3 regions of the Saccharopolyspora sp. NPDC050389 genome follow, and region 3 is predicted to be linked to each of the others. Evidence: riboswitches for the same ligand, from Rfam matches in the RefSeq annotation. Region 3 holds a riboswitch; each other region holds the start of a gene.
What was found. Region 3 has a riboswitch for glycine ahead of gcvP (aminomethyl-transferring glycine dehydrogenase). Riboswitches for the same ligand answer to the same signal wherever they lie in the genome.
Positions count from the first base shown of each region.

Region 1: another riboswitch for glycine. It lies ahead of gcvH (glycine cleavage system protein GcvH); the one in region 3 lies ahead of gcvP (aminomethyl-transferring glycine dehydrogenase).
Region 2: another riboswitch for glycine. It lies ahead of gcvT (glycine cleavage system aminomethyltransferase GcvT); the one in region 3 lies ahead of gcvP (aminomethyl-transferring glycine dehydrogenase).

Region 1 covers NZ_JBFAKG010000011.1:65,988-70,459, forward strand. Annotated here, with positions in the region: gene ald (alanine dehydrogenase) at 1-594, opposite strand, end outside; gene AB0I53_RS09620 (helix-turn-helix domain-containing protein) at 1,013-2,569, opposite strand; glycine riboswitch at 2,682-2,786, shown strand; gene gcvH (glycine cleavage system protein GcvH) at 2,938-3,309, shown strand; gene AB0I53_RS09630 (L-serine ammonia-lyase) at 3,339-4,472, shown strand, end outside.
Region 2 covers NZ_JBFAKG010000019.1:7,242-11,713, forward strand. Annotated here, with positions in the region: gene glyA (serine hydroxymethyltransferase) at 1-282, opposite strand, end outside; gene gcvT (glycine cleavage system aminomethyltransferase GcvT) at 308-1,411, opposite strand; glycine riboswitch at 1,527-1,625, opposite strand; glycine riboswitch at 1,626-1,725, opposite strand; gene AB0I53_RS14800 (TetR/AcrR family transcriptional regulator) at 1,813-2,439, opposite strand; gene AB0I53_RS14805 (acyl-CoA dehydrogenase family protein) at 2,541-3,719, shown strand; gene AB0I53_RS14810 (hypothetical protein) at 4,020-4,175, shown strand; gene AB0I53_RS14815 (hypothetical protein) at 4,249-4,446, shown strand.
Region 3 covers NZ_JBFAKG010000049.1:58,203-62,674, reverse strand. Annotated here, with positions in the region: gene garA (glycogen accumulation regulator GarA) at 1-20, shown strand, start outside; gene AB0I53_RS28745 (bifunctional nuclease family protein) at 414-890, shown strand; gene AB0I53_RS28740 (MerR family transcriptional regulator) at 1,127-1,696, shown strand; glycine riboswitch at 1,783-1,884, shown strand; gene gcvP (aminomethyl-transferring glycine dehydrogenase) at 2,057-4,472, shown strand, end outside.

The sequences.
Region 1 (4,472 bases), on a different contig from region 3:
GTCGAGCAGCTCGACATTGGCGCCCATGCCCAGCGCGATGCGCGCGGCGTTGAGGCCCGCGACGCCACCGCCGATCACCACGACCCGCGCCGGGTGCACACCGGGAACACCGCCCGGCAGCACGCCGCGACCGCCGCTGGGGCGCATCAGCGAGTAGGCGCCCACCTGCGGGGCGAGGCGCCCGGCGACCTCGCTCATCGGCGCGAGCAGCGGCAGGCTGCCGTTGGCCGTCTGCACCGTCTCGTAGGCGATGCCGGTGACCCCGGACTTCAGCATCGCGTCGGTCAGCTCGGCGGAGGCCGCCAGGTGCAGGTAGGTGAACAGCACCTGGTCCCGGCGCAACCGCGGGTACTCCTCGGCGATCGGCTCCTTGACCTTGAGGACCAGCTGGCCCTCCGCCCACACCTCTTCGGCGGTGGGCAGCACCTTCGCCCCGGCCGCGAGGTAGTCCTCGTCGGGGATGGAGGAGCCCGCGCCGGCGTTGGTCTCGACGAAGACGTCGTGACCGCGGGTGGTCAGCTCATGCACGCCCGCAGGTGTGATCGCGACCCGGTACTCGTTGTTCTTGATCTCGCGCGGCACTGCGATCTTCACGGCGGAATCCTTTCGTCTCCTGTTGCTGCACCACGATCCGCTGCCGCCGAAAGGGGCGCATCATTCCCGCGGGATGAGATTGCCCCGCGCGCTTTGTGCGCGCAGCACAAAGCCCACGGCAGGGGAGGCCGCGCACGAACAGGGGCCGAAACGGCGTAGCGGGGATGCCGGGGGTGACAGGAAAGTTCCCTTCCTCGCAGGCGCCTCGGCTGCCGGTGAAAGCAAGGGAACCTTCCTGCCACGGGATGACAGGAAGGTTCCCTTCCGCACGTCACCGGGGTGCGTCACGGGCCTGGCGGTGACAGGAAGGTTCCCTTGCTCGCATCTCGACGGACCCGTCGTGACAGGAAGGTTCCCTCGCTCGCAGCCGCTGGCACGCGGCTCGTCGGGCAGGGCTGACAGGAAAGTTCCCTTGCTGTCAGCCGTGCTGCGCCCAGCGGTCGGCGAGCAGTTGCACGAACAGCGCTGCGCGGACGTTGGGGCTTTCCAGGTCGATGTCCACGAGTTGGGTGAGTCGCTTCATCCGGTAGCGGAAGGTGTTCGGGTGCACGCGCAGCTCCCGGCTCGCCTGCCGCGGATCGCCCGGGTGGCGCAGCCACGCGTGGAGGGTGGCCAGGTATTCGGTGCCTTGCGTCCGGTCGTGCTCGCGCAGCACCGGCAGCGGGCCGAGCGTGCCGACGCCCGCGTCGGTCGACGCACCGGCCATTCGGCTGAGCACCACCAGATGCCAGTTCTCCTCGTACACCGCCACCCGGTCTCGCAGCTGGCCGGTGCGCAGCAGACCGACCAGCTCCTCGGCCTGCGCGCGCGACTGAGGGAGCTCGGCGACCGCCACCGGGTTGCCCACCGCGATCAGCGGGCGCGGCGAAGCGTCATGGGACGTGAGTGCATCCCGCAGGTCCGGCCAGCCGCCCGCGCCCACCCGGTCGGGCACCAGCGCGTAGAGCATGGTGCCGATCTCGGTGACCAGCGGGCGCCGCCCGATCCCGCGCGTGATCCACTCCCACATCGCCAGCCGGTGTCCCTCCGCGGGCCCTGCGGACGACGGCATTTCGATCGCGACGACCCGATGCGCCTCGTTGGGCACCGCCAGCTCGTTCGCGGCCACCCGCCAGCCCTCGCCGCCCTCCAGCAGCAGCCGCACCTGCTCGGCGGACCGGCGGCGCTCGGCGTCCGCCACCGCCCGCCACCGCAGCAGTTGCAACGCGACCAGCGGGGCGGTGTCGGCGAACGCGGTGGAGCGCTCCTCGGAAACCTCGCCGGGCACCACGGCCCACATCGAGCCGAGCAGTTCGCCGCCCATCCGGATCGGCACCACCAGCCGGGGCAGGGTGCCGTCCTGCTGGGCGGGCACGAAGATCGCCGAACTGCCCTTGCTGAGCTGGCGGAACGTGCCGCGGGCCCGGAACTTGGCGAGCACGTCGTCGGGCTGCTTGCGGCCCATGATCGTCGACACCCGCGCCGGGTCGGTGAGGTCCTGCCGGGCGGAGTAGGCCAGGACCTGGGAGTGCGCGTCCTCGATCGTGACCGGTGCGTCCACCACGTCGGCCACCGCGTCGGCGAGCCGGAACAGGTCGCCGACCCCGGTGCCGCGCGCGTCGGCCTCCTCGATGCCGGTCCCGGCCAGCGCGGCCCGGATCAGCCACACCAACTGCGCCCAGCCGGTGCCCGGCCGAACCTCCACCAGGGCGACCCCGGCTTCCTCGGCCGCTGCGGCCACCGCGTCATCAGCCGAGATCGGCGGCTTGAACAGCACCGCTGCCGCGCCCTGCGCGCCGCAGGCCCGCGTTAGCCGCCTCGCGTGCTCGCGGTCCGTGACGGCCACGCCGAGCACGAGGTCGCCGCCCGCCGCGGTCGGCGGCTGATCGGGTTCGGCGATGACGACGTCCCCCACGCAGACGGTCGGCTCTGGGCTGACCACGGTGCGCAGAAGCGTGGGGCCGACCCGCTCGACCAGCGCCCGGACGTCCAGCATCACCGGCCTCCTGAGTGCTTCGGGCCGCCGCCGGTCAGGTGGGGGAGGGCATTGACACCAGGGCTGGCCCGTTTATCGTTGCTGAGCACATCGACAATCGCATACCGGCCGTCGACCCCGTGCGGGAGAGACCCTGAGGACTCACGCCGAGCCGTCAGGGCGCCGAAGGAGCAAGACTCCCCACAAACTCTCAGGCACCCATGACCGTTCGGGCGAGGCAACTCTGGAAAGTGCGCGTCATCGCTGACGCTCCACCCACGGTGCAAGCCGCGAGAAACCGCGGCGAAGCTCTCAGGTTCCGAAACAGAGGGGGAGGCCCAGCCATCCCGGGCAACCCCTGCCCCTCGAAAGCCTTGGAGCCTCCTGACATGTCTCTGCCCGCGAACCTGCGCTACACCGAAGAGCACGAGTGGATCGAGGACCGCGACGAGCTGGTCCGGATCGGCATCACCCAGCACGCCGCGGACGCGCTCGGCGACATCGTCTACGTGCAGCTGCCCGAGGTGGGGGAGCAGATCGAAGCGGGCAAGCCCTGCGGTGAGCTGGAGTCCACGAAGTCCGTCAGCGACCTGTTCGCGCCGGTCACCGGCGAGGTCGTGGCGATCAACGAGTCCGTCGTGGACGACCCGGCGCTGGTCAACTCCGAGCCGTATGGCGAGGGCTGGCTGCTGGAGGTGCGCACCTCCGACACCGGTGCTCTGCTCACCGCCGAGCAGTACGCCGCGGTGATCGCGGAGTAGCGGGGAATCGGCGAGGGAGGAGACGGTCAATGGCGATCAGTGTCTTCGACCTGTTCTCGGTCGGTATCGGACCGTCCAGCTCGCACACGGTCGGCCCGATGCGCGCGGCCCGGATGTTCGCGCAACGGCTGCACAGCGCGGGCCGGTTGCCGCAGGTCAAGCGGATCAAGGCGGAACTCTTCGGGTCGCTCGGCGCGACCGGGCACGGGCACGGCAGCCCGAAGGCGGTGCTGCTCGGTCTCGAGGGGCACAGCCCGGAGACCGTCGACCCGGCGGCGGTCGAAGGCCGGGTCGCCGAGATCCGGGAGACCGGGCGGTTGCGGCTCGACGGCGTGCAGGAGATCCGGTTCACCGCGGACCGCGACCTGGTGATGCACCGGCGCAAGTCGCTGCCGCTGCACCCCAACGGGATGCGGTTCACCGCGACCGGCACCGACGGGGCCGAGCTGGAGAGTTCGGTCTTCTACTCGGTGGGCGGTGGTTTCGTCGTCGACGAGGACGCCACCGGCACCGATCGGATCAAGCCCGACGAGACCGCGGTGCGGTACCCGTTCCGGACCGGCGTGGAACTGCTCGACCGCACCGAGGAGTCCGGGCTGCCGATCAGCGGTGTGATGCTGGCGAACGAGCTGTCGTGGCGCGGCGGGGACGCCGTGCACAAGGAGCTGCTGGGCATCTGGCAGGTCATGCGCGAGTGCGTGGACAACGGGTGCCGGAACTCCGGAGAGCTGCCTGGTGGGCTGAAGGTCAAGCGGCGGGCGGCGGAGCTGGCGGCTTCGTTGACCGAGGCCGACGATCCGCTGGAGTGGGTCACCCTGTTCGCGCTCGCGGTGAACGAGGAGAACGCGGCCGGCGGGCGCGTGGTGACTGCGCCGACCAACGGTGCGGCCGGCATCGTCCCGGCGGTGCTGCACTACTACATGCGGTTCGTGCCGGGCGCGGACGACGACGGTGTGGTGCGGTTCCTGCTTGCGGCCGGCGCGGTCGGCGTGCTGTTCAAGGAGAACGCGTCGATCTCCGGTGCCGAGGTCGGTTGCCAGGGCGAGGTCGGGTCGGCGTGTTCGATGGCGGCGGCCGGGCTCGCCGAGGTGCTCGGTGGAACTCCGCGCCAGGTGGAGAACGCGGCGGAGATCGCGATGGAGCACAACCTCGGGCTCACCTGT
Region 2 (4,472 bases), on a different contig from region 3:
GGCGAAGGACGCCCCGAAGAGCTCCTTGACCCGGTCGATGGCCAGCTGCTCGACGACGTCGACGTGCTCGCAGCCGCCGTAGTAGCGGCGGCCCGGGTAGCCCTCGGCGTACTTGTTGGTCAGCACCGAGCCCTGCGCCTCAAGGACGGCCTGCGGTGCGAAGTTCTCCGAGGCGATCATCTCCAGCGTGGTCTGCTGGCGGTTGAGCTCGGCGTCGACCGCCGCCGCCACCTCGGGGTCCACCGCGGCCAGCTGGTCGTTGAACAGGTCCGGTGTCGACATGGTGTTGCCTCCTGTGTATTTCTCTTCAGGCATTGCGGCGGTAGAACGGCAGCTCGACGACCTGCACCGCGACGGCCTTGCCGCGGATGTCGACCTGCAGCTGCGTGCCGGGTTCGCTGTGGTCGCGGTCCACGTAGGCCATCCCGATCGGGTGGCCGAGCGTCGGGGACGGGGCGCCGCTGGTCACGACGCCGATCTCGGCGCCGTCGGCGTCCAGCACGCGGTAGCCGTGCCGGGGCGCCCGGCGCTGCTCGGTGCTCAACCCGACCAGCGTGCGCTCGGTGGGCTTCTCCGCCGCGGCGGCCAGCGCGTCCTTGCCGACGAAGTCGCCGGCCTTGTCCAGCTTGACCACCCGGCCGAGGTTGGCTTGGAAGGGCGTGAGCTCGGCGGACAGCTCGTTGCCGTACAGCGGCATGCCGGCCTCCAGCCGCAGCGTGTCGCGGCAGGACAACCCGGCGGGCTGCAGGCCGTGCGAAGCACCGGACTCGGTCAGCGCCTGCCAGACCGCCTCGGCGTCGCCGGGCGCGGTGAACAGCTCGAAGCCGTCCTCGCCGGTGTAACCGGTGCGCGCCAGCAGCACGTCCTTGCCCGCGACCCGGCTGCGGTAGCCCGCGTAGTACTTGACCTCGGCGAGGTCGGTGTCGGTCAGCGGCGCGAGGATGGCGACCGCGTTCGGGCCCTGCACCGCGATCAGCGCGTAGTCGTCGGAGACGTCCCGATGCTCGGCGTCGAAGCCGCCGATGCGCTCGGCCAGCTCGGCGGAGACCACGGCGGCGTTCGCCGCGTTGGCCACCACCAGGAACTCCTGCTCGCCGAGCCGGTAGACGATCAGGTCGTCGAGCACGCCGCCGGTGGCGTTGCAGATCATCGTGTAGCGGGCGCGGCCGGGCTTGATCGCGGACGCGTTCGCGACCAGCGCGTAGTCCAGCGCCTCGGCGGCCTGCGGCCCGCTGATCCGGATCTCGCCCATGTGGGTCAGGTCGAACAGCCCGGCGCCGTTGCGCACCGCGTTGTGCTCGGCGGTGTCGCCCGAGTAGCGCAGTGGCATCCGCCAGCCGGCGAACTCGGTGAACGTCGCCCCTAGGGCTTCGTGCACGTGGTGCAAGGGCGTCTGTCGTGGCGACGACATGGTGAGACTCCTCCTGGTGGGCGCCGGTCGGCAGTCGAGGGCCGGTCAGCTCACTGAGTCCAACCTTATCGGGGGCACCTCGACCCCGACCTGCGCGGGCTTGCGCTGGTCGGGCGGTCTCCCCGGAGTCATTGGCCTGAGAGTTTCGCCGCCCCGAGGGACGGCTTGCACCGTGGGCGAGAAGCGCCTGCTTCTGCTTTTCTCCGTGTTCGCCTGGTGCCGTGCGGTGCCGGTGCCTGAGAGTTTGCTGGGGAGAATTGCTCCTTCGGCGCTCCAGTCCCGGACCGGGCCGGAGTCTCTCCCGCACGACGTCGTAGGCGCGGTATTCGGTTGTGCGAAGAGGACGCTACGAACCGGCGTGACCCACGTCAACCGGGAGGGTGAGTGATCTCGGGCGGGCGTCAGGCGGTGAGCTCGCGGTACTGCTTCTCCAAGCCGTCGACGAGGGCCGCCAGGGCCAGCTCGAAGCTGTCGGCGTCGATCTCCGCCGCGTGCTCGCGGAGCAGGTGGGCCTTGTTCAGGTGCGGGAAGCGGTCGCCGTAGAGCGCCGCGTCATCCGGGAATCCGCCGCTGAAGGAGCCCATCGCCGAGCCCACCACCAGGTACTTCGTCGAGGCGCCGATCATCGTGGCGTAGCGCTGCGGCCAGCCGGCCCGGGTCAGGCCGCCGTGCACCGCGTCCGCCCTGCGCAGCGCGTTCTCCCGGCGGGCCGGGCCGTAGGCCAGGAACGGGACCAGGTTCGGGTGGGCGATCAGGGCGGCCCGGTAGGAGCGCGCCCAGGTGCGCAGGCCGGTCGTCCAGTCCGTTTCGAAGCCCGAGACGTCCACCGCGGTCATCACGTCGTCGGCGATCTCGTGCAGCAGCTCGTCCTTGGTCGACACGTGGTTGTACAGCGACGCCGCGCGGACGCCGAGTCGTTCGGCCAGCCGCCGCATGGACAGCGCTTCGAGGCCGTCGGCGTCGATGATCTCCAGCCCGATCCGCTGGATGCGTTCCGGCGACAGCCGGGGGATGGTCGGTCTGGGCACGTCTTCTCCTCGTCGGATCCCTTGCGGCGGTCGCCGAGACCGTCTTAGGCTGCCACAAAACTAACGTCGTTAGTTAGCTGGCCGCAGGAAAGGATCCGGCGATGGTCGACTTCTCGCTGTCCGACACAGAACGCGACATCCGCGACTGGGTGCGCAACTTCGTCCAGCGCGAACTGGTGCCGCTGGAACCGGAGGTGCTGCGCCGCGAGCGGGCCGGGGAGCGCGGTTTGACCAAGGACGAGCAGCGGGAACTGCAGGACAAGGCGAAGCAGGCCGGGTTCTGGGGCGTGCAGACGCCCGAGGAGTACGGCGGCATGGGCCTGTCGGCGGTGATGACGGCGCTCATCGAGGTCGAGCTCGGCCGCACCTTCGTGCCGTTCCGCTTCGGCGGCTACGCCGACAACATCCTCTACTACGCCAACGCCGACCAGAAGGAGCGCTACCTGCTCCCGACGATCGAGGGCACCCGCAAGTCCTGCTTCGCGATCACCGAGCCCGGCGCCGGCTCGGACGCCAAGAACCTGCGCACCACCGCCGTCAAGGACGGCGACGAGTGGGTCATCAACGGCGAGAAGACCTTCATCACCGGCGGCATCGACGCCGACTTCGTGATGGTCTTCGCCGTGACCGACCGGGAGAAGGGCGCCAACGGCGGCGTCACCTGCTTCCTGGCCGACCGCGACGCGGGCTGGAAGTCCGAGCCGATCGACATCATGGGCCCGTGGGAGCGGCAGCCCGCCGCGCTGGTGTTCGACAACGTGCGGGTCCCGGAGCGCAACGTGCTCGGCGAGGTCGGCCACGGCTTCAAGCTCGCCATGCAGTGGATCGGCCGCGGCCGCTACCTGCTGCCCGCGCACGCCCTCGGCGCCTGCGAGCGGCTCGTCGAGATGGGCATGGAATACGCCAAGACCCGCGAGACCTTTGGCAAGCCGATCGCCGAGCGCCAGGCCATCCAGTGGATGATCGCCGACTCCGCGGTGGAGATCGAGGCGCTGCGCTGGCTCGTGCTGCAGGCGGCCTGGCAGGTCGACCAGGGCATGGACTCCCGACACGCGCAGTCGGTGGCCAAGCTCTTCGGCGCCACCCACGCCAACGAGATCGTGGACCGGGTGCTGCAGATGCACGGCGGCATGGGCTACACCAAGGAGCTGCCGGTCGAGCGCTGGTACCGCGACCTGCGGCTGCTGCGCATCTTCGAGGGCACCGACGAGATCCAGCGCCGCACCGTGGCCCGGAACCTGCTGAAGGGCCACGCGTCGATCGGCGGCGTCCTCGGCTGACTACAGTTTCCAGGCTCGTCCTGCTTAGCGGTGCGGGTGGCGGAACCTCAGAGGCCTTCTCGACTCCGGGATCCCCGACTTATGTATGTCCAATACGCGGCGTCGGGGCTGTCCTCGCGAGAAGACCTCTGAGAACCCGCGGCGGTGCAGGCTGCGAGGGTGGGCTAAGCGGCTTCGCCGCTTGTCTGACGCAACGTGCGGTTGCGTCGATCAGACTTTGCAGCTGGTGCTCGGCTGATTCGTGACCGAATTGTCGGTAGCCTGGTGGTGGCCGTAACTGTCGAACCGCCGGGAGCGACGATGTCTCTGTTCAAGAAGGTCGCCGATTTCGCCAGCAGCCAGCAGGGCCGCAAGGTGATCGACCAGGCCAAGAAGTACGCCTCCGACCCGAAGAACAAGGAGAAGATCGACCAGGTCAAGAACAAGTTCTTCGGCAAGGACGGCAAGAGCCACTGACCGATTGCCCTGACGACAGCCCCCGGTGTCCGCACCGGGGGCTGTTTCATCGGACTCGCTACTGTGTGTAGGCATGGGGCTGACCTTGCGGCTCAATGGCGACGACAACGCGAAGCTCCGTGAAACTGCCGAACGAGAGAGCCGCTCGATGCACGAGATCGTGGTGACAGCGCTGCGCGAGTACTTCGCTCGTCACGATGAGTATCGGGCGAAAAAGGTGCGCCGGTTTCTCGCGGAGGACGCTGAGCTTCTGGAGTTGCTGACCCTGTGACCCTTTGCCTCTCGTAGATCGAGTCG
Region 3 (4,472 bases):
GGGGGCCGGGCTCCCGCTGAGGGTGGCCCAGGGACCGAATAGTCCATCCGCCAGCGGGGCGGCGCCGAAGTGGCGTCGCCCCGCTGGCGCGTGAAGGTACTGCGCAGCCGAGATCAACTGAGTTCCCGAGCGGGGAATTTCCCGCCGTCGCAACCGGTTTCCACGTTGTAGCGGTCCTCTTTCCGCCGGTCCGGCGGGCGGGTTGGCGGTGTATCGTGCTGGTAATGCTCGAAGACGAGCTCAGCCAGCGGTTCGGGCCAGATGCACCGGCAAGAAGGCCGCGGATTCGGTGGTCGACCAGACCGCTAAAGGGATGGGCGTGTCCGCCGCAACGCGGGTAGCGTCGGAGGCGTCGGTGCGCGATCCTCGACGGGGATGTCACGCTTCGGCGCGCTGGAGGAGGCGATGTGACGATGAGCAGCGAGATGCGCGTCGTCGGCGTGCGAGTTGAACTACCAGCAAACCAGCCGATTCTGCTGTTGCGCGAAGCGCACGGCGAGCGTTACCTGCCGATCTGGATCGGCTCGGTCGAGGCGACCGCCATCGCGCTGGAGCAGCAGGGTGTGCGGCCGCAGAGACCCCTTACCCACGACCTGCTGAAGGACGTCATCGGCGCCCTCGGGCGCGACCTGGAACAGGTGCGGATCACCGACCTGCAGGACGGCACCTTCTTCGCCGAGCTGGTGTTCGACGGGGATGTGCGGGTCTCCGCGCGGCCGAGCGACTCGGTGGCGCTGGCGCTGCGCATCGGGGTGCCCATCCACGCCGACGAGTCGGTGCTGGACGAGGCGGGGCTGATCATCCCGGACGAGCAGGAGGACGAGGTGGAGAAGTTCCGCGAGTTCCTGGACTCCGTCTCCCCGGAGGACTTCCGCGGCGCCGACACCTGAGCCCGCCGATCGACCGACGAGACAGCCCGGCCCCCGTCTGCGCGAGCAGGCGGGGGCCGGGTCGTCCGGGTGCCCCGCGCGTCGCGTTGACCTCCCCGCGGGGCAGGCATACCGTCGAACTTACGCGAATTGCCCCGGTGTGATTCGGCCGCTGGGCGGTGTTCGCGGCCCCGGATCGCGATGGTCCGGGAGCTGGTGATCGTCGTCGGCTTCGTGCCGGACGAGGGGAGGCAGGCGTGGTCGAGGAAGCGTCCAACCGGGATGCTGCCGTGGAGCAGGGCGAGCTGTTCCCCGACGCCTCGCTGCCGGACGAACTGGTCGGCTACCGGGGCCCGGCCGCCTGCCAGATCGCCGGCATCACCTACCGCCAGTTGGACTACTGGGCGCGCACCAAGCTGGTCGGCCCGTCCATCCGCGGTGCCGCCGGCTCCGGCTCGCAGCGGCTGTACTCGTTCAAGGACATCCTGGTGCTCAAGGTGGTCAAGCGACTGCTGGACACCGGGGTGTCGCTGCACAACATCCGGGTCGCAGTGGAGCACTTGCGCAACCGGGGCGTGCAGGACCTGGCCAAGCTGACGCTGTTCAGCGACGGGACGACGGTCTACGAGTGCACCTCTGCCGAGGAGGTGGTCGACCTGTTGCAGGGTGGCCAAGGGGTGTTCGGCATCGCCGTCAGCGGTGCGATGCGCGAGATCAGCGGCACGATCCACGACTTCCCGGCCGAGCGGGCCGACGGCGCCGAGCTGGTGCCGGTGGACGACGAGCTGTCCCGCCGCCGGCGCGACCGGCAGGCCGAGACCGGCTGAGCCGACTGGTCCGGTCGGGTGGTGTGCGGCCGGTGACATCGCTGGTCCGTTAGGGCCCCCTGATCGGGTAAGCTGCGGCACATCGCCGACCCCGTGCGGGAGAGTCCGGCCCGGCCTCGGCCGCGGTCGGCGCCGAAGGAGCAACCCTCCCCGACAACCTCTCAGGCCACCTGGACCGCACGGGCGAGATACCTCTGGAAAGAGGGCGCACCACAGTCGTGGTGCACCCCGCCGACGGTGCAAGCCCGGTTCCCGGGTGAAGCTCTCAGGCGTTCGCTTCGCGGACAGTGACAGAGGGGGAGAGCAGGGCAGTTCCGGCTGCCTGCCGCCCTTTGCCGCCGCGACGATTGAGGTTTGGCGATGACCGACGTGACCCACGACCGCATCCCCCTGGCCGCCCTGGAGCACGGCACGCCGTTCGCCGACCGGCACGTCGGCCCGATGCCGGCCGAGCTGGCCCGCATGCTCGACGTGATCGGCGTCGGCTCGCTGGAGGAGCTGGGGCAGAACGCCGTGCCGGACACGATCAGGGAAGGCGACCTGCAGCTGGCGCTGCCAGAGCCGGCCACCGAGTCCGAGGCGCTGGCCGAGCTGCGCGAGCTGGCGCGCCGCTGTCGCCCGCACACCGAGATGATCGGGCTCGGCTACTACGGCACGGTCACGCCGCCGGTGATCCTGCGCAACGTGCTGGAGAGCCCCGCCTGGTACACGGCCTACACGCCGTACCAGCCGGAGATCTCGCAGGGCCGGCTCGAAGCGCTGCTGAACTTCCAGACGATGGTCGCCGACCTGGCCGGGGTGCCGGTGGCGAACTCGTCGATGCTCGACGAGTCCACGGCGGCGGCCGAGGGCATGACGCTGGTGCGCCGCGCGGGCCGGGCGAAATCGCCGCGGTTCGTGGTGGACGCCGACACGCTGCCGCAGACCATCGCGGTGATCGAGACCCGCGCGGAGCCGCTGGGCATCGAGGTCGTCGTCGCCGACCTCTCCGCGGGCGCGCAGGCGTTGCCGGAAGGCGAGTTCTTCGGCGTGCTGCTGTCCTACCCGGGCGCTTCCGGCGCGGTGCGGGACCACGAGGAGATCATCGCCGAGGTGCACCGGCGCGGCGCGAAGGCCGTCGTCGCTGCCGACCTGCTGGCGCTGACGCTGTTGCGCTCGCCCGGCGAGATCGGTGCGGACGTGGTGGTCGGCAGCACGCAGCGGTTCGGCGTGCCGATGGGCTTCGGCGGCCCGCACGCCGGATTCATGGCCGTGGCCAAGGGGCTCGAGCGGCAGCTGCCGGGGCGGCTGGTCGGCGTGAGCGTCGACGCCGACGGCAACCCGGCCTACCGGCTGGCGCTGCAGACCCGTGAACAGCACATCCGCCGCGAGAAGGCCACCAGCAACATCTGCACCGCGCAGGTTCTGCTGGCCGTAGTGGCGTCGATGTACGCGGTGTACCACGGCCCGGCCGGGCTGCGGTCGATCGCGACCCGCGCGCACCGGATGGCGGCGGTGCTCGCCGAGCAGCTGCGCCGCGGCGGGATCGAGGTGCCGCACCGGGAGTTCTTCGACACGATCGTCGCGAAGGTGCCGGGCAAGGCCGACGACATCGTCGCCACGGCCCGCCGGGGCGGCATCAACCTCCGTCGGGTGGACGCCGACCACGTCGGCATCAGCTGCGACGAGACCACCACGCGGGCGCACCTGACTGCGGTGTGGCAGGCGTTCGGGATCGCCGGCACCGACGTCGACGAGCTCGACATCGAGACGCCGGACGCGCTGCCCGCGGCGCTGGAGCGCACCTCTGAGTACCTGACCCACCCGGTGTTCCACACCCACCGCTCCGAGACCTCGCTGCTGCGTTACCTGCGGCGGCTGTCGGACAAGGACATCGCGCTGGACCGCAGCATGATCCCGCTGGGCTCGTGCACGATGAAGCTCAACGCGACGGCCGAGATGGAGCCCATCACCTGGCCCGAGTTCGGCTCGCTGCACCCGTTCGCGCCCGCGCAGGACGCCGAGGGGCTGCTGTCGATCGTCAAGGACCTGGAGACCTGGCTGGCCGAGGTCACCGGCTACGACGCGGTGAGCCTGCAGCCCAACGCCGGTAGCCAGGGCGAATTCGCCGGCCTGCTGGCGATCCGCGCCTACCACCGCAGCCGTGGTGCCGCGGACCGGGACGTGTGCCTGATCCCGGCGAGCGCGCACGGCACCAACGCCGCCAGCGCCGTCATGGCCGGGATGCGGGTGATCGTGGTGCGCTGCGACGAGGCCGGCAACATCGAGCTGGAGCACCTGCGCGAGCTGGTCGCCGAGCACGCCGACGACCTCGCTGCGATCATGATCACCTACCCGTCCACGCACGGCGTGTACGAGGACACCGTGCGCGAGGTGTGCGGGCTGGTGCACGACGCGGGCGGCCAGGTCTACGTCGACGGCGCGAACCTGAACGCCCTGATCGGCCTGGCGCGGATGGGCAAGTTCGGCTCCGACGTCTCGCACCTGAACCTGCACAAGACGTTCTGCATCCCGCACGGCGGCGGCGGCCCGGGCGTCGGCCCGATCGGCGTGCGCGAGCACCTGGCGCCGTTCCTGCCGAACCACCCGATGCAGCCCGCCGCCGGACCGGCGACCGGCGTCGGCCCGATCAGCGCCGCCCCGTGGGGCAGCGCCTCGATCCTGCCGATCTCCTGGGCGTACGTGCGGATGATGGGCGCCGACGGCCTGCGCCGGGCGACGCTGACCGCGGTCGCGGCCGCCAACTACGTCGCCCGCCGCCTCAACAACTACTTCC